DNA from 2 places in the Ectothiorhodospira sp. BSL-9 genome. Region 2 is predicted to be linked to the other one. Evidence: predicted binding sites of a transcription regulator. Region 2 holds the regulator's gene; the other holds the start of a gene.
What was found. The regulator LexA, encoded in region 2, represses DNA repair genes until DNA is damaged. The targets are predictions, from matches to a motif close to TACTGTNNATATNNACAGTA.
Positions count from the first base shown of each region.

Region 1: a site for LexA is predicted at 8,098-8,117, ahead of ECTOBSL9_RS13355 (error-prone DNA polymerase). Genes of this name have one in related genera too.

Region 1 is NZ_CP011994.1:2,858,589-2,869,538, forward strand. It holds gene thiD (bifunctional hydroxymethylpyrimidine kinase/phosphomethylpyrimidine kinase) at 90-896, shown strand; gene ECTOBSL9_RS13345 (DEAD/DEAH box helicase) at 1,139-3,601, shown strand; gene ECTOBSL9_RS13350 (ribonuclease H-like domain-containing protein) at 3,598-4,821, shown strand; gene ECTOBSL9_RS13355 (error-prone DNA polymerase) at 4,915-8,046, opposite strand; gene ECTOBSL9_RS13360 (NAD(P)H-dependent oxidoreductase) at 8,202-8,771, shown strand; gene ECTOBSL9_RS13365 (hypothetical protein) at 8,758-9,243, shown strand; one part of gene ECTOBSL9_RS16690 (IS5 family transposase) at 9,240-9,739, opposite strand; one part of gene ECTOBSL9_RS16690 (IS5 family transposase) at 9,739-10,093, opposite strand; gene ECTOBSL9_RS13375 (phasin family protein) at 10,273-10,656, opposite strand.
Region 2 is NZ_CP011994.1:3,128,519-3,139,468, forward strand. It holds gene ECTOBSL9_RS14370 (metalloregulator ArsR/SmtB family transcription factor) at 1-218, opposite strand, end outside; gene ECTOBSL9_RS14375 (thiol-disulfide oxidoreductase DCC family protein) at 224-586, opposite strand; gene ubiG (bifunctional 2-polyprenyl-6-hydroxyphenol methylase/3-demethylubiquinol 3-O-methyltransferase UbiG) at 666-1,427, opposite strand; gene ECTOBSL9_RS14385 (NAD(P)-dependent oxidoreductase) at 1,427-2,326, opposite strand; gene ECTOBSL9_RS14390 (ABC transporter permease) at 2,394-3,173, opposite strand; gene ECTOBSL9_RS14395 (ATP-binding cassette domain-containing protein) at 3,177-4,139, opposite strand; gene lexA (transcriptional repressor LexA) at 4,280-4,879, shown strand; gene imuA (translesion DNA synthesis-associated protein ImuA) at 4,872-5,555, shown strand; gene ECTOBSL9_RS14410 (alpha/beta fold hydrolase) at 5,479-6,462, opposite strand; partial or broken gene ECTOBSL9_RS17895 (DUF2868 domain-containing protein) at 7,090-8,186, shown strand; gene ECTOBSL9_RS14425 (GTPase/DUF3482 domain-containing protein) at 8,183-9,565, shown strand; gene ECTOBSL9_RS14430 (methyl-accepting chemotaxis protein) at 9,578-10,950, opposite strand, start outside.

The sequences.
Region 1 (10,950 bases), 270 kb from region 2:
ACTGTCCGCATTAGCAGGGTCAGCGGCCGGAGTATCCGTCACGGTTTGGAATCCATTCCTGAGCCAGAACATTATCGAGGAGCACCGCATTGGATCGATTTGGCAACGCACGGGTACTGGTTGTAGCCGGCTCTGACTCTGGGGGCGGGGCAGGTATTCAGGCAGACCTCAAGACCATCATGGCGTTGGGCGGCCATGCCTGTACCGCCATCACCGCCCTGACGGCCCAGAACACCCTGGGGGTGCAAGGCGTGCATGCCGTCCCCGTGGACTTCGTCCGCGAGCAGATACGGGTGGTGCTTGAGGACATCGGCGCCGACTGCATCAAGACCGGAATGCTCCAGGACCGGGCGGTCATCGATGCTGTGGTGGCCGAACTGGAGGCCCGGGCTGCTCACGTGCATGTGGTGGTGGACCCGGTGATGGTGGCCAAGAGCGGGGATCAGTTGATCAGTGATGACGCCGTCGGCCATTTGCGGTCGGTGCTGCTGCCCCGTGCAAAGGTGCTCACCCCCAATCTGCCCGAGGCAGAGGTGTTGCTGGGCCGGTCGATCAGCGGGGTAGAGGCCATGCGGGAAGCGGCCATGGCATTACGGGCCCTGGGCCCAGAGTATGTGCTGCTCAAGGGTGGCCACCAGCAGGGGGAGATGATCAGCGATTGCCTGGCCTCGGCTGAAGGGGTGGAAGTGTTCACCAGCACCCGTCTGGATACCCGATGCAACAACGGTACGGGCTGCACCCTGGCCAGCGCCGTGGCCGCCGGTCTGGCCCACGGGCTTACCGTCCGCGAGGCCGTGTTGCAGGCGCAAAAATACCTGTTCGAAGCCCTGCGCTCGGCCCGCCGCCTGGGGGAGGGCGCCGGACCGGTGAATCATGGTTTCAATGTTGGATATTAGTCAGTTATGGCGTAAACCTTGAAGTGACTTCATGCGTTAACTGCGATGAATCAAGGGCTTGCAAGCCCCACTTCAACCATGACCTGAGCTGGCGCCCCCGGGTGTGACTTTTCATCAGCTTAGCGCCGTCATTGCCGGCCAACCGCAGGAGTGCCACGTGGAACAGCACCCGGGCGCTTCTGGAAACGCCCGGTCAAGAAACCATGCGGGCCGCCCGAGCCTGGCAGAGGGTTCATGCTTATATGGCATTATATACAGCCTCTGATTACACTCAGGCCATGGCCCACCCCCGCTCCCAGCACCCGCCGGCATCCTCCGCCCCAGGCTCCCCGACGACGGATACCGTCGATCCGGTATTGCGTCTGGCCGGGCAACTGCGCAGGCGTTACAAAGGGTGCATCACCGGTGAACTGATCCTGCCGGCCCAGCCCGGGCAATACGCCCCCATCCCCGACGAGCTGGACCCTCGCCTGAAAAAGGCCCTGGAGGCCCGGGGCATCACCCGCCTCTACACCCACCAGGCCGAGGCCTGGCAACGTGTCCGGGCCGGTGAGCACCTGGTGCTGGTCACCCCCACCGCCTCAGGCAAGAGCCTGTGCTTCCACCTGCCGGTGATGCAGGCGGTGCTGGAGCGGGGCGTCAAGGCCCTGTACCTGTTTCCCACCAAGGCCCTGTCCCAGGACCAGGTGGCCGAGGTACAGGCCCTGAACGAGGGAGGCGACCTGGGCATTCGCGCCTTCACCTTCGATGGTGACACCCCCGGAGATGCACGCAAGGCGGTGCGCACCCGGGGGGATATCGTCGTCTCCAACCCGGACATGCTGCATCAGGGCATCCTGCCCCATCACACCAAGTGGGCGCAGTTCTTCGAGAACCTGGAATATGTGGTCATCGACGAGACCCATACCTATCGTGGCGTCTTCGGGGCCCACGTGGCCAACCTGATGCGGCGCCTGCAGCGGATCTGTCGCTTTTATGGGGTCCGTCCCCGTTTCATCATGGCCTCGGCCACCATCGCCAACCCGGGGGAGCTGGCCACCCGCCTGATCGGCGAGGCGGTGAGCACCGTGGATCAAAGCGGGGCGCCGCGAGGCGAACGCCATCTGCTGCTATGGAACCCGCCGGTGATCAATCCGGATCTGGGCATCCGCGCCTCGAGCCGCTCCCAGAGCACCCGCATTGCACGACTGGCGACGCGCATGGGGCTGAAGAACATCGTCTTTGCCCGCTCCCGGCTAATGGTGGAAGTGCTCACCAAGTACCTCAAGGATGTCTTCGACAAGGACCCGCGACGTCCGCCCCGTGTGACCGCCTACCGGGGTGGCTACCTGCCCACCCAGCGCCGCGCCACGGAGAAGGATCTACGGGCGGGCAAGGTGGACTGCGTGATCAGCACCTCGGCCCTGGAGCTGGGTGTGGACATCGGCAGCCTGGATGTATGCGTGCTCAATGGCTACCCGGGCACCATTGCCGGTTCCTGGCAGCGGCTGGGGCGGGCCGGGCGCCGCCAGCGCCCAGCCCTGGGCGTGCTGGTGGCCGGCAGCGATCCCCTGGATCAGTTCATCGTGCGTAATCCGGAGTTCTTCCTGGGCTCCGGGCCGGAACACGCGCGCATCGACCCGGATCAGTTGCTGATTCTGCTGGACCATGTGCGCTGCGCCGCCTTCGAACTGCCGTTTCGCCAGGGTGAGCGCTTCGGGGAGGAATCGCTGGAAGAGCTGCTGGGTTACCTGGAGGAGGAGGGCGTGCTGCACCGGGAAGGGGATCAGTGGTACTGGAGCGCCGACAGCTATCCGGCCAACAGTGTCAGCCTGCGCTCCGTGGCCGAAGACAACTTCGTGGTGGTGGATGCCACCGGCGGCGGCAGGCAGATCATCGCCGAGGTGGACTTTTCTGCGGCCCCCATGACCCTGTACGAGGGCGCCATCTACATGGTCCAGGCCAGCCCCTACCAGGTGGAGCGACTGGACTGGGTGGGTCGCAAGGCCTATGTGCAGGAGACCCGGGTGGATTATTACACCGACGCCATCGACTACACCCGGCTCAAGATCCTGGATGATTTTGATCGCGCCCGTCACCAGGAATCCACCTGCACCCATGGCGAGGTGCATGTGGTGCGGCGGATTCCTGGTTACAAGAAAATTCGCTACTACACCCATGAAAACATTGGCTTTGGTGAAATCAATCTCCCGGATCAGGAGATGCACACCACGGCGGTCTGGTGGGAGCTGGCGCCCCAGACCCTGGAGGCCCGCTTCGACTCCCGCCAGGAGGCCCTGGATGGGTTCCTGGGGGCCGCCTATGCCATGCACCATGTAGCTGCCCTGCGCATGATGTCGGAGACCGGGGATCTGGGACGCGCCGTGGGCGATGGTGATGCCCGGTGGTTTGCCACCGTGGGCAGCCATGGTCGCGGCCAGATCCGCGACGAGCAGGGCGAGGAGAAGTCCCCGGATGCCCAGGGGCGCTTCCGTCCCGCCGTGTTCCTCTACGACAACTTCCCCGGTGGGGTCGGCCTGTCGGCGCCGCTGTTTGATCAGCGCATGGCGGTGGTCCACGATGCCCTCGGTCTGGTGGGCCAGTGCGAGTGCACCCATGGCTGTCCGGCCTGTATCGGCCCCATCCTGGCCTCGGATGAGATCCGGGGCTATTCCCCCAAGGCCGCGGCCCTCAGGGTGCTCGGCCTGTTTGGCGACGCCCCGTGAACCTGCGCCAGCGCCTGGATCGACTCAGGGGGCGCAGCGCTGAGGCGCCCGCCCAGGAAGGGGTGCCCCATGGCAAACCCTCGGTCGCCGAGCGCGTACAACGCCTGCGGCCCCGCCGGGAGGCCCATCCCCCTTCTCATGCAGACGCGGATCAGGCCCTCGCCGACCGACTGGGCGCCCAGTTCGTGGCGCCGGGCGTGCTCGGCTGTTCGCAATACTGGCCGCTGGACACGTCCCACGGCCGGTTTCCACTGTCGGCCCTGCTGGGAGAGCAGATGCACCTACCCGAGGCCCGGGGGGCAGATCCGCATGGACTGATCTTTCTGGATACGGAGACCACGGGCCTGGCCGGGGGCACCGGCACCGCCGTGTTCATGCTGGGCCTGGCCCGGGTGGAAGGGGATCACCTGCATGTACGCCAGTTCATGCTGACCCGGTTTGCCGGGGAGGCGGGCATGCTGCATCAGGCCACCGACTTCCTGACCGGTGCCCATACCCTGGTCACTTACAACGGCAAGTGTTTCGACCTGCCCCTGCTGCTCACCCGTGCCCGCCTGGCCGGCGTGGATGATCCGTTTTCCCGGCTTGGACACCTGGACCTGCTGTACCCGGTACGACGGCTGTTCCGCCGGCGCTGGCCCGACTGCCGTCTGATCACGGTGGAGCAGAAGTTATTGGGATTCGGGCGTCTCCATGACCTGCCCGGGGCAGAGGCGCCCCTGGCCTGGATGGATTATCTGCGTGGCGGGGATGCCCACCGTCTGCCGGGCGTGCTCACCCATAACTGCTGGGACCTGGTCTCTCTGGCCGCCCTGTGTCCGGCCCTGGATCAGGCTCATGGTGCGCCGGAGGCCTTTGGCGCTGACCCTGTGGCGGTGGCGAAGGGGCATTTGAAGGCCGGGCAGCAAGAACGGGCCCTGGCGGTGCTGCATCAGGGTCGCGAGGACCTGGATGAAAGGGGCCTGCTGTTCATGGCGGACCTGCTGCGCCGTGAGGGACGCGACCCGGAGGCCCTGAAGCTCTGGGATGCACTGTCCGCGCGGGGCTGCGTGGCTGCCCTGGAAGCCCTGGCCAAGTACCATGAGCACGTACGTCGCGACCTGCGGGCCGCCCTGGAGTGTGCCCGTGGTCTCCCTGCGGGCGAGGCACACCAGCGCCGCCGGGAGCGTCTGATGAACAAACTGGCCCTGCGCGCCGACCCACCCAGGGAAGACCCTTAACGTGAAAGAACCAAGGTTCAGCTACAAACACTCCCTTCTCCCCCTCGGGGGAGAAGGGCTGCCGTGAGGCATGAGAGTCAAGGGCTTATCCCCTCAGCAGAAGTCCCGGGAGTCCGTGGGCAATTCACCGAGCCAGGCACTGCGATCCGTCAGATGCCGGGCCACCAGATGACAGACCCCATCCTCCTGCTGCCACTCCCCCCGCACCTCCAGCAGGCGTCCTTGCAGCACCTCTGCCCGGAAACGGGTGACCAGGGCCGGCCAGACGATGATGTTCACCGTGCCTGTCTCGTCCTCCAGGGTGAGAAAGACGGTGCCACTGGCGGATGAGGGGTGCTGGCGGGTGATGACCAGCCCCACATAGCGAACCTGACGCCGTTGGGGGAGGGCCCGCAGGGACTGGGCCGTGGCCGGACCCAGCGCCGCCAGCCGCTCGCGAAGCAGCGCCAGGGGATGACGCCCCAGGGACAGGCCCTGACTGGCATGGTCCGCCACCAGGTCCTCGCCTTCGCTGGGCATCCGCAACAGGGGTTCTGCCTCCCGCACGCAGGCATCCGCCAGCAGTGGCAGGGGCGTTTCCGTGGCCAGGGCCGCCCATCGGGCACGATGCCGGTGGCCACTCAGGGATGCCAGGGCACCGGCGGCGGCCAGGGTGTCCATGTCCTTGCGATGGAGCTGGGCACGGTGGGACAGATCCGTTGCCGCCGCGAAGGAACGCACCCGGCGCGCGTCCACGATGCGATCAGCAGCAGCCCGTGAAAGCCCACGAATCAGGCGCAAACCCAGGCGCAGGGCAGGTGGGGGGATGTCCTCGGGGCCATGCCCCAGCTCGTCGTCGAGAGGGACGAGGGTGCAATCCCAGTCGCTGGCGCACACATCCACCGGCAACACCTGCACACCGTGCCGCCGGGCATCCTGGATCAACTGTGAAGGCCCGTAGAAACCCATGGGCTGACTGTTGAGCAAGGCCGCGGTAAACGCCGTCGGCTCATGGTATTTCAGCCAGGCAGACACGTAGGCGATCAGGGCAAAGCTGGCGGCGTGGGATTCGGGAAAACCATATTCGCCAAACCCCAGGATTTGCTGATAGATCTGCTGGGCGAAGGCCGGGTCATAGCCACGCGCCTCCATGCCTTCCAGTAGCCGCGCCCGAAAACGGTCCAGGGTGCCCTTGCGCCGCCAGGCCCCGATGGCACGGCGCAGTCCATCGGCCTCGCCGGCACTGAACCCGGCCGCCACCATGGCCAGCTTGATCACCTGCTCCTGGAACAGGGGCACCCCCAGGGTGCGCTCCAATACCTGCCTTACCTGGGGGCTGGGGTAGGTCACCGGCTCCAGACCCTGTCGACGGCGCAGATAGGGGTGCACCATCTCCCCCTGGATGGGGCCGGGCCGGACGATGGCCACCTCGATCACCAGGTCATAGAAACAGGCGGGCTTGAGGCGCGGCAGCATGCTCATCTGCGCCCGGGACTCGATCTGGAACACCCCCACCGTGTCGGCCTGCTGGATCATGTGGTACACCGCCGGGTCCTCCCGGGGCACGGAGGCCAGGGTCAGGCGCTTCCCCCGGTAGGCCTGTATGAGATCGAAACTGCGTCGGACCGCAGAGAGCATCCCCAGGGCCAGGACATCGATCTTGAGCAGGCCCACGACATCCAGGTCGTCCTTGTCCCACTGGATGATGGTGCGATCCTCCATGGCGGCATTCTCCAGGGGCACCAGATGTGACAGGGGCCTCCGGGAGATCACAAAGCCCCCCACATGCTGGGACAGATGCCTGGGAAACCCACGGATCTGTTCCACCAGGGCCACCAGACGGCGCATGATGGCGCTGTGCGGGTCCAGGCCCGCCTCGCGCACCCGATCCTCGTCCACCCCCGATTCCCACCAGGCCATGTTGGTGGCCAGTCGGTCCACCTGCGCCTGGGAGAGCCCCAGGGCCTTGCCCAGATCCCGGATGGCGCTGCGGCGTCGATAGGTGATCACGGTGGCCGCCAGGGCGGCCCGGTCGCGACCATAGCGGGTGTAGATGTACTGGATCACCTCCTCGCGCCGCTCGTGTTCGAAATCCACATCGATATCCGGGGGCTCATTGCGTTCCCGGGAGATGAAGCGCTCGAACAGCATCTCCGAATGGGCGGGATCCACCGAGGTGATCCCAAGACAGAAGCACACGGCGGAATTGGCCGCCGACCCTCGCCCCTGGCACAGGATGCCCCGCTCCCGGGCGAAACGGACAATGTCGTGTACGGTGAGAAAATAGGGCTCGTAGCCCATGTCACGGATCACCGCCAGTTCGTGATCCACCAGGTGACGCACCTTGACCGGCGCCCCTTCCGGCCAGTGACGGGCCATGCCATCCTCCACCAGCCCCTTGAGATACCGATCCGGTGCCAGGCCCTTGGGCACATCGTCCAGGGGATATTCATACCGCAGTTCATCCAGGGAAAACCGACAACGCCGGGCGATCTCCACGGTGCGTTCCAGCCAGGGGCGCGGATAGAGTCGGGCCAGGGCCTGTCGGGTGCGCAGATGGCGCTCACCATTGGGAAACAGGGCTTCCCCCACCTGCGCCAGGGGTCGACCCAGGCGGATGGCGGTGAGGGTATCCTGGAGGGCCCGACGCCCCCGGACATGCATATGCACATCGCCAGTGGCCACCAGGGGCAGGCCGGTCTCCCGGGACAGGGCCTCCAGGGCCTCGCGCCGACGCCGATCCTGTCCATCCCGGTGCAGGGAAGCAGCTATCCAGGCACGCTCGGGGAAATGCTCATGCAGCCAACCCGCAATGCCGCAGGTATCGCCTGCCTCTCTGGATGAGTCCAAAGGCAGGGGGGGCACCCACAGGGCCAGCAACCCCTCGGCATGGGAGGCTATATCCGGCCGGTGGAGTTGATAGGTCCCCTTGTGGGCCCGCCGCCGCCCCCGGGTGATCAGGGTGGAGAGGTTTTCGTAACCGTTCTTCGTGGCGGCCAGGAGGATCAGGGTGAACCGGCAGTCCACGTCCACCTGACTCCCTATGATGAGTGGTATCCCATGTTCCCCGGCCGCACCGTGGGCACGCACCACTCCGGCCAGGGAGGCAATATCCGTGAGCGCCAGGGCCTCATATCCCAGATCGGCGGCACGGGCCACCAGTTCCTCCGGGTGCGAGGCCCCCCTGAGGAAACTGAAGTTGGACAGGCACTGGAGTTCGGCATAGGGCGCGGGGCATTGGGACATGATCGTCACGGACAAGGATGCGCCTTGAACCGGCAGGAGGCCGGCAAGGATTACTGTTCATATTAACAGTAATCCCTGTTGGTTGCGGGATTGAGAACCACTCCACCTCCAATCTGCTAATCTTCAGCGACACGGCAACCAGGGGCGTGGCTCAGGTGAAACACATCACGTTGATCCAGGGGCATCCGGATCCGCAAGGCGGGCACTTCTGCCACGCCCTGGCCGATGCCTACCTTCGGGGCGCGGCACAATCAGGACATGCGATACAGGTCATCGACGTGGCACAATTGGAGTTCCCACTCCTGCGTAGCCGGGCAGAATTTCACGGCGGTCCGGTTCCCGATGATATCGCCCAGGCCCAGAGCGCCCTGGCCGATGCCGAACACCTGGTGTTCATTTATCCGATCTGGATGGGTACCATGCCCGCATTACTCAAGGGGTTTCTTGAGCAGGCCTTCCGTCCCGGGTTTGCCGTCAATGAACTGGGTAAGGGGGTACTCAAGGGCAAATCCGCCCGGATCGTGGTCACCATGGCCATGCCGGCCCTGATCTACCGCTGGTATTACCGGGCACATGGATTGAGAAGCTTTGAACACAATATCCTCGGCTTTGCGGGCATTGGCCCCATGCGCGAGAACCTGATTGGGATGGTTGAGGGGATGAACGATGCAGCAAGACAGAAATGGGTTCACAAGATGGAGAAACAAGGGCGTGCAGGTTGCTGAAAAAAAATCACTTTACCGATTCAAGTCACTGTGGTTACTGGGTCTGGTACTGATCCTGGGGGCCTGTGACCGCCACGACGGGGATACCCTCCACCATGGTGTATGGGACGTGGACAACTTCTCCGCGCCGGACACCTCCGAAATGTCCCCGGAAGAGGCCGAGCGCATGCTGGGCGCCCGCGCTGTCTACACGCGGCATATTGCCCGTTTCGAGGACATGCAGTGCCTGAAGCCCCGCTACGAGCACCAGCCCCTGGATGCCGAGACATTCATGGAGGACTTCGGGGTGGAACCGGGCCAGGTGGGTTTGGCGGATGACGACATCACCCGGATTGAGATCACCTGTTATGACAACCCACTGGAGCGGGGCAGTACGCTTTTCGTCAAGGATGAGGATACGCTGATGACTGTCTGGGAAGGTGTGTTCTTCCAGATGCATCGCAGCAGTGGCAGCCCGGTGCCGGCGCGCTAGGTTCTGTCTGAAAAGTATGATCGGAAGCAAAGGACAACACATGCGAGACAAACCATGGCTCGAAAGCTCTTGGCAAGCTTGTCGTATCGAGTGCCTATACGCCGCATTTCCTTCATCCAGCCAAAAAGGCGCTCCACAATATTTCGTTGTCGATAGCGTGCCTTATCAAAGCCCCGACTCCGGCCACGACGCGGCCGTCTGTGCATCTTCCGGCTGGCAATCACTGGCTTCATGCCGTAGCGATCACAGTATCGTCGGAGCGCGTCACTGTCATAACCCTTGTCGGCCACGATGTGATCACAGCGTTTTACTGGGCGACCCACAGGTCCGGGCAAATGAACACATTCCATCACTGTCGTGAACCATCGGGAGTCCGCATGCTGACCCGGCGACAACTCGAACGCCAGCGGGTGCCCACAGCCGTCGCACACCAGGTGGATCTTGGTGGTCAGGCCGCCTCGACTGCGCCCCAGGGCATGGTCTACGGGTTCTTCAGACCCCCCTTTTTACCGCCTCCAGAGGCGGCTCGAGTAGCGCGAGTCGATGTCGAATCAAGCATCCAGGTCCCCAGATCCATCAGGCCATCCTCGCGAAGCCGTAAATGCAGGCGCGCCAGTACCGCCTCGAAAGTCCCGTCATCCCGCCAGGTCCGGAAGCGGTCGTACACAGTTTTCCACGGGCCAAATCGTTCCGGCAGATCACGCCACTTGGCGCCGCTGCACAGAATCCAGAAGATACCATTGAGCATCTGGCGATCATCACGCCGGGGACGCCCCATGCGCTGTGGTGTTGATACGATATCCTTGACCAGCTCCCACTCTGCATCGGAAAGCTCGTACCGCTCTGCCATGAGTCCTCCTGTACAGATTCATCATGGTAAAAACTTAGCAAAATCACTTTTCAGACAGAACCTAGACCACCGGACGTTTCATCGGGACAAAAAAACGCCCCCACCCGGAAGACCCGAGTGGGGGCGTTTTTTGTCCCGATGCCCGTAAAGGGGCGTCGGATTATTCAGCCTTCAGAAGCTCAGGCGCTCTTGCGGGCGGCGCTCTTCTTGGCAGCGTCCAGGTTGGAGACGGTGGCAACACTCTCTTCACCCAGCTTCTGCACTTCTTCAGCATAACCGCGCTGCAGTTCGACCAGCTCGGTGGTGTCCTTGGCGACCTTTTCGCTCAGGGACTTGGCAGCCTCGCTTTGGGCGCTCACATAGGCCTGAAGACTCTGCGAATCGCTAACGGTCTGCATGGCACGCATCTGCTCGATGGCTACTTCGGAGTAGCTGCGGAACATGCTGATCTGGTAGTCCACCAGCTTGGCCATATGGTCAAGGGTGACATTGTTGAACTTGCGTGCCGGAGCCGCCAGCTTGTCAAACTGCTCTTGGGCACTGACAAAGATATCGTTGTACATGGCAAATCTCCTGTCTTTCTGTGGTTAAGGCAGGTGAATTCCTGACCTTGTTGCGTTGCAGCATAGCGCAGTTTTTTGTGCAGTGCAACAACTGAATTCATTGCGCGGAGAGTGACCCATTCAGGCCAGCGATACCCCCGAGAACCCCCAGCGTTATGATTTCCTTGAAAATTAAGTGGGGAAGACACCGAAATAGAAGCCAAAACCTGCCTGGATGTAGTAGATTCAACGAAATTTTTTTCGTTCTTGCCCGGGCCTGGATCCGTTCAGGTGTGGGCAGCGTCAAGGAACCTA
Region 2 (10,950 bases):
TTGATCCGGTAAAAGATCCACTGACCGCGTCGATGATCGGCGACGAGACCGCTCTCGCGCAGCAGGGCCAGGTGGCGGGACACCTTGGGCTGGGGCATCTGGATGGCATGAGTGAGCTCGCACACACAGAGCTCACCCTCCTGACTGAGCAGGGTGAGGCACCGCAGGCGTGTGGAATCCGACAGGGCCTTGAAAACGGTTTCCGGTAACTTGTTCATGGAAATCAGGAGTCCTTGGGCAACTCACAGGTCGCGGGTTGCCGACGACGATAGCGGGCGAAGATGCCGTAACCAAAGTCCATCACCGGCAGCACGCCGGGGATCGCCGATACCACCCTGGCCAGCCAGCGATAGCCTGGCAGGGCGCTCCAGACGGTGACAAAGGCATACGCACCGGTGGTCAGCCGACCCTCGGCGTCGCAGGCATGCATCCGCTTCATGGCCTGCTCCCAGGTCACCCCCAGACGATCCAGCTCCTCGGGATGACTGTGCAGATCAAGCCAGTTGACCCGTCCAGCCTTGTCCAGGCGCCGATAGTGGCCGATCTCACGTCGACACAGGGGGCAGCCACCATCGTAGAAGACCATGGGCCTGCCGTCGAAGCCATCGTTTTGCGACGGGCTGGAAGAGACGGAACTGTTTTCGGCGGTATTCATCAATTTTGCCTCAAGATAGACGGGGGCCGGGCTTGTGCGTCATGAGCATGTAGTTCACCCCCATGTACCCGGCCAGACTCATGCGGCGGTTGAACGGATTGCCCCGTACACCCGTGCGTTCGATCACCTCCAGACCATCCGGCGTGAGCAGGGCCTCGAGTTCGTCCGGCGTGGGGAAGCGCTTCCACTGATGGGTGCCCCGGGGCAGCCAGCGCAGGATGTACTCCGCACCAATGATGGCGGCCACAAAGGAAGCCGCCGTGCGGTTGATGGTGGCAATAAAGCCATAGCCCCCGGGACGCAGCAGGCGGTTGCAGGCCTGCATGAAACCGGGCAGATCCGCCACATGCTCCACCACCTCCATGTTGAGCACCACATCGTAATGGGTGTCACGGCCCGCCAGTGTCTCCACGGAGACCTCCTCATAGGTGACCGGCAACCCGGCGTGTTCCCCATGCATCCGCGCCACGACGATATTGCGGCCGGTCACGTCCACCCCGTGCACGCGAGCACCCAGCCTTGCCATGGACTCACTGAGAATCCCTCCTCCGCAGCCGATATCCAGCATGGTGAGACCGTCCAGTGGGCGATCGGCATTCGGGTCGCGCCCCAGATAATGGCAAAGCCGCTCCAGGATATAGCGGGTGCGTACCCGGTTCAGGGTGTGCAGGGCCCAGAAAGGCCCCTGATCGTCCCACCACAAATCGGCCAGAGCCGTGTAGCGGGCCACCTCTTCCGGGTCGATGGAAGACTCTGGGGCCGGGGTCGTCATCAGTGGTCTCCTGTCTCTTTGGGTGGCGGCGTCAAGCGGCGCAATACCTCGGCGATCACCGCGGAATCATCTTCACCATATCCCTGTCCCACGGCCGCGTTGATCCACTGGGCAGCCTGAGCCGTACCCGGCAGCGGCAACCCCAGATCGGCGGCGGTCTGCAGCACGATCCCCATATCCTTGGCGTGCAGCCGGGTCTTGAAACCAGGCGGGTAGGAGCGATTGATCATGCGCTGGCCATGCACCTCCAGCACCCGGGAGTAACCCAACCCGCCCAGCAGTGCCTCGCGCATGGCCTTCGGGTCCACTCCCGCAGCCTCGGCCAGGCGGATGGCCTCGGAGACCGCGGTCATGGTCTGGGCCACAATCAGCTGATTGCAGGCCTTGGTGATCTGACCGGCCCCGTGGTCGCCCACATGGGTGATGGACTTGCCCACCACCTCCAGCACCGGACGCACCCGCTCCAGCACCTGCGCCTTGCCGCCCACCATGATGGTCAGGCTGCCCTCCTTCGCCCCCTGCTGACCTCCCGAGACCGGCGCGTCCAGCATGTCCACGTCCCGATCTGACAGGGCCGTGGCCAGTTTGCGGCTGGCCGTGGGGGAGATGGTGCTGTGATCCACCACCACCAGGCCCGGCTGGGCGCCTTCGATCACGCCGTTATTGCCCACGAGCACCTGCTCCACATCCCGGGTGTCGGAGACGTTGGTGAGCACCACATCCACCTGGCGGGCCAGCTTGGCCGGACTGGTATCCACCTGGGCACCCGCGTCCTTGAAGGCCTCCGTGGCCTCGGGACGCCGCGCCCATACGTGAACTTCATAGCCGGCCTTGAGCAGATTCAGGGCCATGGGGCCACCCATGATGCCCAAACCGATACAACCCACCTTCAACGTCATCATCGACTCCAGCAATTCATTGAATGAGATCCCATTCAGCCCGGTCAGGTTCAACCCGCGCACGGGCTCAGCACATCAAACGACGACGCAGCAGCCACGTGGACAGGCTCAACGCCACCAACCCATAAGCGGCCACCACACTCAGATGCAGCAGCACATTCACCGGCCATTCGCCGATCATCAGCGGCCGAACCACCTCCACCACATGCACCAGCGGCAGCAGATGGGCCAGCATCACGATCACGTCCGGCAACTGATCCAGCGGGAAAAACACCCCCGAGAGCAGCAACATGGGCGTGATCGCCAGGGTGAAGTAGTACAGGAAGAAATCGTAACTGCGTGATAGGGCCGTGACGATCATGGCGCAGGCCGCAAAGGCAAACCCCGCCAGCAGGATCACCGGCAGCGCCAGCAGTGCCCGCAGGTCGCTGACCAGCCCCAGCAGAGCCGCCACCACCAGGATGGCCGTGGCGCTCATCAGGGCCTTGGTGGCGGCCCACATGATCTCACCCAGGACAATGTCGTCCAGGTTCAATGGCGCCCCCAGCAGGCCGTCCCAGGTCTTCTGTTCAGACATGCGGGTGTACGCAGAATACATGCCCTCGAAACTGGCCGTGTACATGGCGCTGGAACAGATAATGCCCGAGGCCAGGAAGACCATGTAGGGCAGGTCACCCAGATCCCCCACCAGTTGGCCAAATCCATAGCCGAAGGCCAGCAGATACAGCACAGGCTCGCCGAAGTTACCCAGCACGGACGGCACCATGATCTTGCGCCATACCAGCAGATTGCGGCGCCACACGGGAATGAACCGCAGGCTCAGCTGCGGAATCAGGGAAGTGGTCATGGTTCAGTCCCTCAACTCGTGTCCGGTGAGTTTCATGAAGACATCTTCCAGATTGGCCGGGCGATGCAGGTAGCGCAGCCCGGCCCGCTCCAGGCGCTCCAGCACGGGGGCAGCCTCACGACAGTACAGCAGGGCCATGTCCCCCACCCGATGGGCCCGCGCTGGCAGGTCGTCCGTCTGACCGTCCAGCCAGCGCATGGCCGCGTTGCCATTGATCTCCAGCACATGAGGGTCGATGTGCTCTGCAATCAGGGCATTGGGGCTGTCCTGGGCAACGATCCGGCCCCGGTCCATGATGGCCAACCGATCACAAAGACGTTCGGCCTCTTCCATGTAATGGGTGGTGAGGATCAGGGTTGTACCCTGCTGCTTCAGGCCCCGCAGGCACTGCCAGATATGATGACGGGCCTGGGGATCCAGCCCGGTGGTGGGCTCATCCAGCACCACCAGTTCCGGACGATTGATCAGCGCCCGCGCCAGGGTGAGGCGACGCTTCATCCCTCCGGAGAGGGAATCAATGCCCATTTTTTCCCGTTGCCCCAGGTTGGCAAAGGCAATGAGTTCGTCCACGCGCTGGCGACGCGCATCGCCCTTGAGGCCAAAGTACCCGGCATAGGTCGTCAGGTTCTCCCGTACGGTAAAATCCGGGTCCAGATTATCGAACTGGGGCACGATACCCAGCCGTACCCGAGCCTCACGCGCCCTGGCGGGAATGGGCTCGCCCAGCACATGCAAGGTGCCGCCATCAGGGGGTGTCAGCCCCAGCATCATGCGCAGGGTGGTGGTCTTGCCTGCCCCGTTGGGCCCAAGCAACCCGAAACATTCCCCCGGGCGCACCTCCAGATCGATGTGGTCCACCACCGTCTGGCCATCGTAGCGCTTGAGCAGACGGCAGGCCCGGGCAATGTGTGGTCCATCAGCGGTCTGGGCAGTGGTGAAATCGTCGGTTAAAGCAACTGTATCCATGCAGCGTCCCTTGAGTTGACCCATCATGTTACTAAGTGGCGGGCCGGCGACGCCAGCAACCCGATCTTTTGCCGGGTGTTGCCCCTTGCCAAACGCGCCGCCTTGAAATACTGTCCATAGATATAGAACAGAGGACCGGTATGGAAAAGCTCACCCCCAGGCAGGCGGAAATCCTGGCATTCATCCGCGACTACATGCAGACCAGCGGCATGCCGCCCACCCGGGAGGAAATCATGCGTGCCTTTGGTTTCAAGTCCCCCAACGCGGCGGAGTGCCATCTACGCACCCTGGCCCGCAAGGGGGCCATCGATATCCTGGCGGGCACTTCCCGCGGGATTCGTCTGCGCGAACCCCTGGGGCTGCCCCTGGTGGGCCGTGTGGCCGCCGGGGCCCCCATCCTGGCCGAGGAGCATATTGAAGATCGCTACCGGCTGGACCCACGCCTGTTCAATCCACAGCCGGATTACCTGCTGCGGGTCCAGGGGCTCAGCATGATCGGTGCCGGCATCTTGGACGGAGATCTGCTGGCCGTCCATCGCACCCCCGAGGTACGCAACGGCCAGATCGCCGTCTTCCGCCTGGAGGACGAGGTCACCGTGAAGCGTTTCCAGCAGGAGGGGCACACTGCCCGCCTGTTGCCGGAAAACCCGGACTTTGAACCCATTGTCGTGGATTTGCGCCAGGAGGCACTGAACGTGGAGGGCGTCAGCGTGGGCATCATCCGTAATCAGGATGCCTGAGCCGCAGGCCACCAGCGACGCCACTCCAACCCTGGAGAGCCTGCTGCAACGCGCGGACATCTGGCGTGGCAGCGGCCATGATGGCCATCACAGGCCGACCCTGTCCAGCGGTGATACGGCCCTGGATCAACGTCTGGGCGGCGGCTGGCCACAGGGGGCCCTGGTGGAGCTGCTGCTGGACCAGCACGGCATCGGCGAGATCTCCCTGCTGCTCCCGGCCCTGGCAGCCCTCACCCAGGGCGAGCGCGCCGTGGCCCTGGTGGCCCCGCCCTATCTGCCCTACGCACCGGCCCTTCGGCAGGCCGGCATTCACCTTCGACACCTGCTGTGGATCACCCCCCAGGATGACACGGAGATCCTCTGGGCCATGGAGCAGATCCTGCGTGCCGGCCCGGTGGGTGCGGCACTGGCCTGGCCACAACGATTGACCTCCCAGCAGTTGCGCCGACTGCAACTGGCGGCGGAGCAGGGGCGCGCCACCGGCTTCATCTATCGCCCCACGCTACATGCCCGGGAGCCCTCCCCGGCCGCACTCAGGCTGCGCCTGCACGCTGACAGGGAGGGGTCGCCACGGGTGGAGATCATCAAGCGGCGGGGGCCTAAAACCACTCCACAACCGCTTCCAGTACAGCGCCGGGACATTCCTCCTGGGGCACGTGACCGCACCCGGGAATAGTTGCCACCGTGGCATTGGGCAGTTCCTGCGCCGCGCGCCTGGAATCCTCGGGGGGTACAACCCGATCCTCATCCCCGATGATCACCAGGCTGCGCTGCGTAAGATCCCCCAGGTGAGCACTCACATCCACCGGGCTGGCCATGGCGCGCACAAAAAGCTCACCCCAGGCCAGATCCCAGTTTTCCACACGGGTGTGAATCATGGTGAGCGCGCGCCGCTCATCGCTGATGGCCTCCGGATCATGATAGGACAGATCCAGCAGGGTTCCACGGGAGCCCAGCTGTCTGGCCAGCAACAGGTTCAGACGTCGGATCTGGGGCAATTGGGTCACTGCATCCGGGAAGGTGGGCCGATCCACATACACCCATGGATTGATCAGGACCAGGCCGCTGACCCGCTCCGGTGCCTCCAGAGCGGCCTCCATGGCCAGGGTGGCCCCGGAGGAGTTGCCCACCAGGATGGCCTGATCGATTTCCCTGGCATCCAGGAAGGCCAGCAGATGCGTCAAGGCCGCCTCCTTGGTGAAGGGATTGGGCCCCGACCAGTCATCACGGGTGGGCTTGGCACTCAGCCCATAGGGCACCTGATCATGAGCCACCACCCGTCCGTGCTTCGCCAGGCCAGGCAGGAGCTCATTCCAGGTATAGGCATTGAAGGTGAAGCCATGGAGCAGAACAAAGGTAGGCGCATCCGCCTCGCTGCCACCGTCGGCCTCCAGGTAATGCAGCTTCAATCCATCGGTCCCTGCAAAGGGGATGGTGACGAACCGACTGTCCTCGGTGGCTACCGCCTGGGCCGATTCCAGCCCTTTCAGGGGCTGACTGGAGATCAAAAATGGGCCCAGCAGCAGGACCAGGAGTCCCAGCGTGAACAGACTACCGAGGATGATCAAGAGCCATCTAAGCATGAGATTCCTTACAAGGTTTACTTTATAATCGCGCGTTTTTCATGCGCTTTACAGGCATGAACACACGCCCTGCTCGCCTCTGGCGCCATCCACTTTACCGTCTCGCCCGAGCACCAGCCAGTGTGCCAGGCCGCCTGACCGGCCCAAGGCCCCTGGGCTCGCCCGGTTGGCGCAGACCAGCACGCGCCTTATAGTGACCACGCCATGGACAAGCCAACCCAGACCCAGCCAGACGTGCCCCGCCAGCCCCTTTTTCGACAGCGCCTCGTCGCCGAGGCGGTGCGCATCCACGAGGATCGCGAGGGCCGTGTCATTGATGACGCCATGGCCTGGAAGGTGGGTCGCGAGACCTCTGGTGATCTGGAGGCCCGGGTGCTGGCCCGGGCCGCTGCCACCCGCCTGGGAGAACAGGTCAAGGATGCCCTGCAGGGGGTGAGCCGCCTGGGCACATGGATGGGCATACTGGCATTGCTGCTGGCCGGCCTGCTGGGCGTGGGCGCTGCCGGTGCTTCTCTGGGCGCGCCACTGATGGACGATGCCTCGCGTATCAACATCTTCTGGACCCTGGGCAGCCTTCTGGGCGTACAAACCCTGATGCTGCTGCTGTGGCTGCTGGTCATGCTGCTGATGCCCCGAGCCGGCGGCGGACTCCTGGGGTATGGGGTGCTGGGGGCGGGTGGCGGCCTGGCTCGGTGGCTGTCCCGCGCCCGGGCCCATGAACTGGCGGTGCGCGCCCTGCTCAACCTGCTGGGCCGGGGCGGACTGGCCCGCTGGTCGGCGGGTGCCGTGACCCATCTGCTATGGGCCGCCTTCGGCGCCGGCGCCCTGCTCATGTGCATCTGGAGCCTGAGCGTGCGCCAGTATGATTTCGCCTGGGGAACCACCCTGCTCAGCGAAGCCCATTTCATCACCCTGATCCATACCCTGGGCACCCTGCCCGCCTGGGTGGGCATCCCGGTACCCGACGAGGAATTGATCCGCGCCAGCCGCCTGGGCGTCGGTGAGGGTGCCGACGGCCGCATTGCCTGGTCGGGCTTTTTGCTGGGCAGCCTGCTTTTTTACGGGCTGTTACCCCGTGTGCTGCTCGGCCTGCTCTGCCTTGGCCTGGCGCGCCGTTCCGCGGCCCGCACCCACGTGGATCTCACGGCTCCGGGATATGCACGCCTGGCCCCACGCCTGCAACCTGACCACCATCGCCTCGGAGTGATCGATCCACCACCCGCCCCACTCCCCCCAGGGCACGCCCCCAGGCGCGTCGGGACACGCAAGACACCAGCACCCCCATGGCCCTGGTAGGCTTCGAACTGGAGCACGCCCGGGATCACTGGATCCAGAACACGCGCCATCCCCGGTGCATCCCCCTGGGCCAGGTGGACGATCGCCATACCCGCCGCGACATCCTGGCGGCGCTGGCGGCGCAGGATCCCATACCCTCGGTGGTGGTGGTGGTCTGCTCCCTGGCCCGCACCCCGGATCGCAGTACCGAAGGCTTCCTGGCAGATCTGCGTTCCCGCACCACCGCCCCCGTCTGGCTGCTGCTGGACGAGGCCAGTATCGCCCGGGGCCGGGAGATCGACCTGGAGGCCCGGTATCGCGCCTGGCAAGCATTGTCGGAAAGGGCCTGTCTGGATCGCCTGTTGCCCGATGACCCGGCCCAGGCCGATCATCGGGATGCCCAAATCCTGCTGGATGCCTTCGACCATACCAAGGATCACGCGTCATGAGCCCGCTATTGCAGGTGGCCGTGGTCGGCCACACCAACACCGGCAAGACCTCCCTGCTGCGCACCCTATCCCGAGACACGGATTTTGGCGAGGTGTGCGACGCTCCGGCCACCACACGACACGTGGAGGGCACGGAGATTCTGGTGGACGGCGGGCCGGTCATGGCCCTGTTCGATACCCCCGGCCTTGAGGATGCCTCCGGCATCCTGGACTGGCTGGAGACCGGCCCACAGGATCGCCACGCCGGGGCCGAAGCGCTGGAGCGGTTTTTGCAGGCCCCCGAGGCCAATGGCCGCTTTGAGCAGGAGAGCAAGGTACTGCGCCAACTGCGCAGCAGCGATGTGGGCCTGTATGTCATTGATGCTCGTGAACCGGTACTGGGCAAATACCGGGACGAACTGGCCGTGCTGGGCCTGTGCGCAAGACCGCTGATCCCCGTGCTGAACTTCGTCGCGTCCCAGGACAACCGTGAGCCACAGTGGCGGGAGACCCTGGCCAACCTGGGCCTGCATGCCGTGATCACCTTCGACTCGGTGGTCTATGACCTGCAGGGGGAACTGCGCCTGCACGAAAAGCTGCGCAGCCTGCTGGACGCCTACAGGGAACCGCTGGGCCGCCTCATGGAGGCCCGTACCCGGGAGGCTCAATGGCTGGAGCGGGCCGCGGCAGAGAGTGTCGCCGACATGCTGCTGGACATTGCCGCCTGTACCTTGCTGGTGTCGCTCGAACCCAAGGACACGGAGGCCGGCATGGAAGAACTGCAGCGTCTCATCCGCAGACGGGAGCAGGATTGTGTGGATGCCCTGCTCAGCCTGTATCGCTTTCGCGCCAGCGATTATCTGGCCACCCAGCTACCGCTGGAGGATGGTCAGTGGGGCATGGATCTGTTCACCACCGAGGCCTTGCGTCATTACGGGCTGCGTAGCAGTGAGGGGGCAGCGGTCGGCGGAGCCATCGGGCTGGCCATCGACGTGATGGCCCTGGGCACTACCCTGGGTGCGGGCACCGCTGTGGGCGCCACCGCCGGTGCGCTCATGGGCAACGGCGTCGGCCTGGGTCGGCGCCTGGGTCAGCGCATGCGGGGGCAACGGGAACTGAGGGTCAATGACGCCACGCTGCGCCTGCTGGCCCTGCGCCAACGGCAGCTGGCCCGGGCCCTGTCGCGTCGTGGCCATGGTGCCGAAAAGGCCCTGGAACTCAACACCCCCACGGATAACACCTGGCGCCGGGGCAAGTTGCCTGCCCCGGTGCGCAAGGCGCGGCTCTATCCCCGCTGGTCACGGTTGAATGAGCGGGCTGATGGCGTGGAGTCGAAGCCACGCGCTCAGGCGTTGGAGACGTTAACCGAGCAGTTGCTGGACGAAGGGGACCGTGGGTAAGTCCCCGCAATCCTACACCTGATAACCCGACACCCGATTCTGCAAATCCGCTGCCAGTCGCGCCAGTTGCTCGCTGGCGGCAGCGATTTCCTGGGCGCCATTGGAAGTCTGATCCACCGAGTGACTAATGGTACTGATGTTGCGGTTGATCTCCTCGGCCACGGCTGACTGCTCCTCGGCGGCGCTGGCGATCTGCGCATTCATGTCGTTGATGCTGACGATGGAATGATTGATGGAGTCCAGTGACTGACCGGCCTTGGCGGCCTTGGACACACTGTCCTTGGCCTTGGTGCGACCCTGTTCCATCACGCGCACTGCCCCGCTGGCGCCACTTTGCAACCGCTCGATCATGTCCTGGATCTCGGTGGTGGAACTCTGGGTACGGCTGGCGAGTGTACGCACTTCATCGGCTACCACCGCGAAGCCGCGGCCCTGTTCACCGGCACGGGCCGCCTCGATGGCGGCATTCAGGGCCAGCAGGTTGGTCTGCTCGGCAATGCCACGGATCACATCCAGCACCTTGCCGATCTCGTCGCTGTCGGCGGACAGACGGGTAATCACCTCAGAGGCGTTCTCCACCTCATGAGCCAACTCCTCGATGGAGGCAATGGTCTCCCTCACCACCTGACTCCCCGTGGTGGTTTCCTGCTGGGTCTCCTGGGCGGACTGGGCCGCGTGGGAGGCATTGCGGGCCACCTCCTGCACCGTTGCCGTCATCTCGTTCATGGCCGTGGCCACCTGATCCGTCTCCGAGTGCTGCCGCTTCACCTGCTCGCGAGTTTCCTCCGAGGTAGTGGAGAGCTGTTCTGCCGCCGAGGAAAGCTGCGCCGTGGCCGAACCCACCTGGCGCACCAGCTCATGTACCCGGTCGGCAAAGCGGTTGAAACCCTCTGCCAGGTCGGCCACCTCGTTTCTGCCCTTCACCACGAGTCGCTGCGTCAGGTCCCCGCCGCCATCGGCGATGTCACGCAGGGTATGTGCCGCCTCGCGGATGGGCCCCACGATCATGCGGGAAAAGAACACCGCACCCACGACACCCACAACCAGGACCATCATCAGAGCAACCAGCATCCCGCCCACCAGCTCGGTGACACCCCGGGCCACGATGGTATCGGCCTGTTCCTTGGGGATACCCAGTCCCATGATGCCGATAACCTGATTGCGTTCGTTGAACAGGGGTTCATAGGATGTCAGATGGGGTACCCCCACGATCTCGGAAACACCGGTGTAGCGTTCACCCTGAATCACCGATGCGTAGGCGGGCGTGTCGCGGCCCAAGGGTGTGCCCACCGCACGCCTGCCATCGGGACGGGTCACGCTGGTGATCACCCGGGGAAACTGGTTGCCATCGCGACCAAAGATGGTGAACACGATCCCCAGATCCC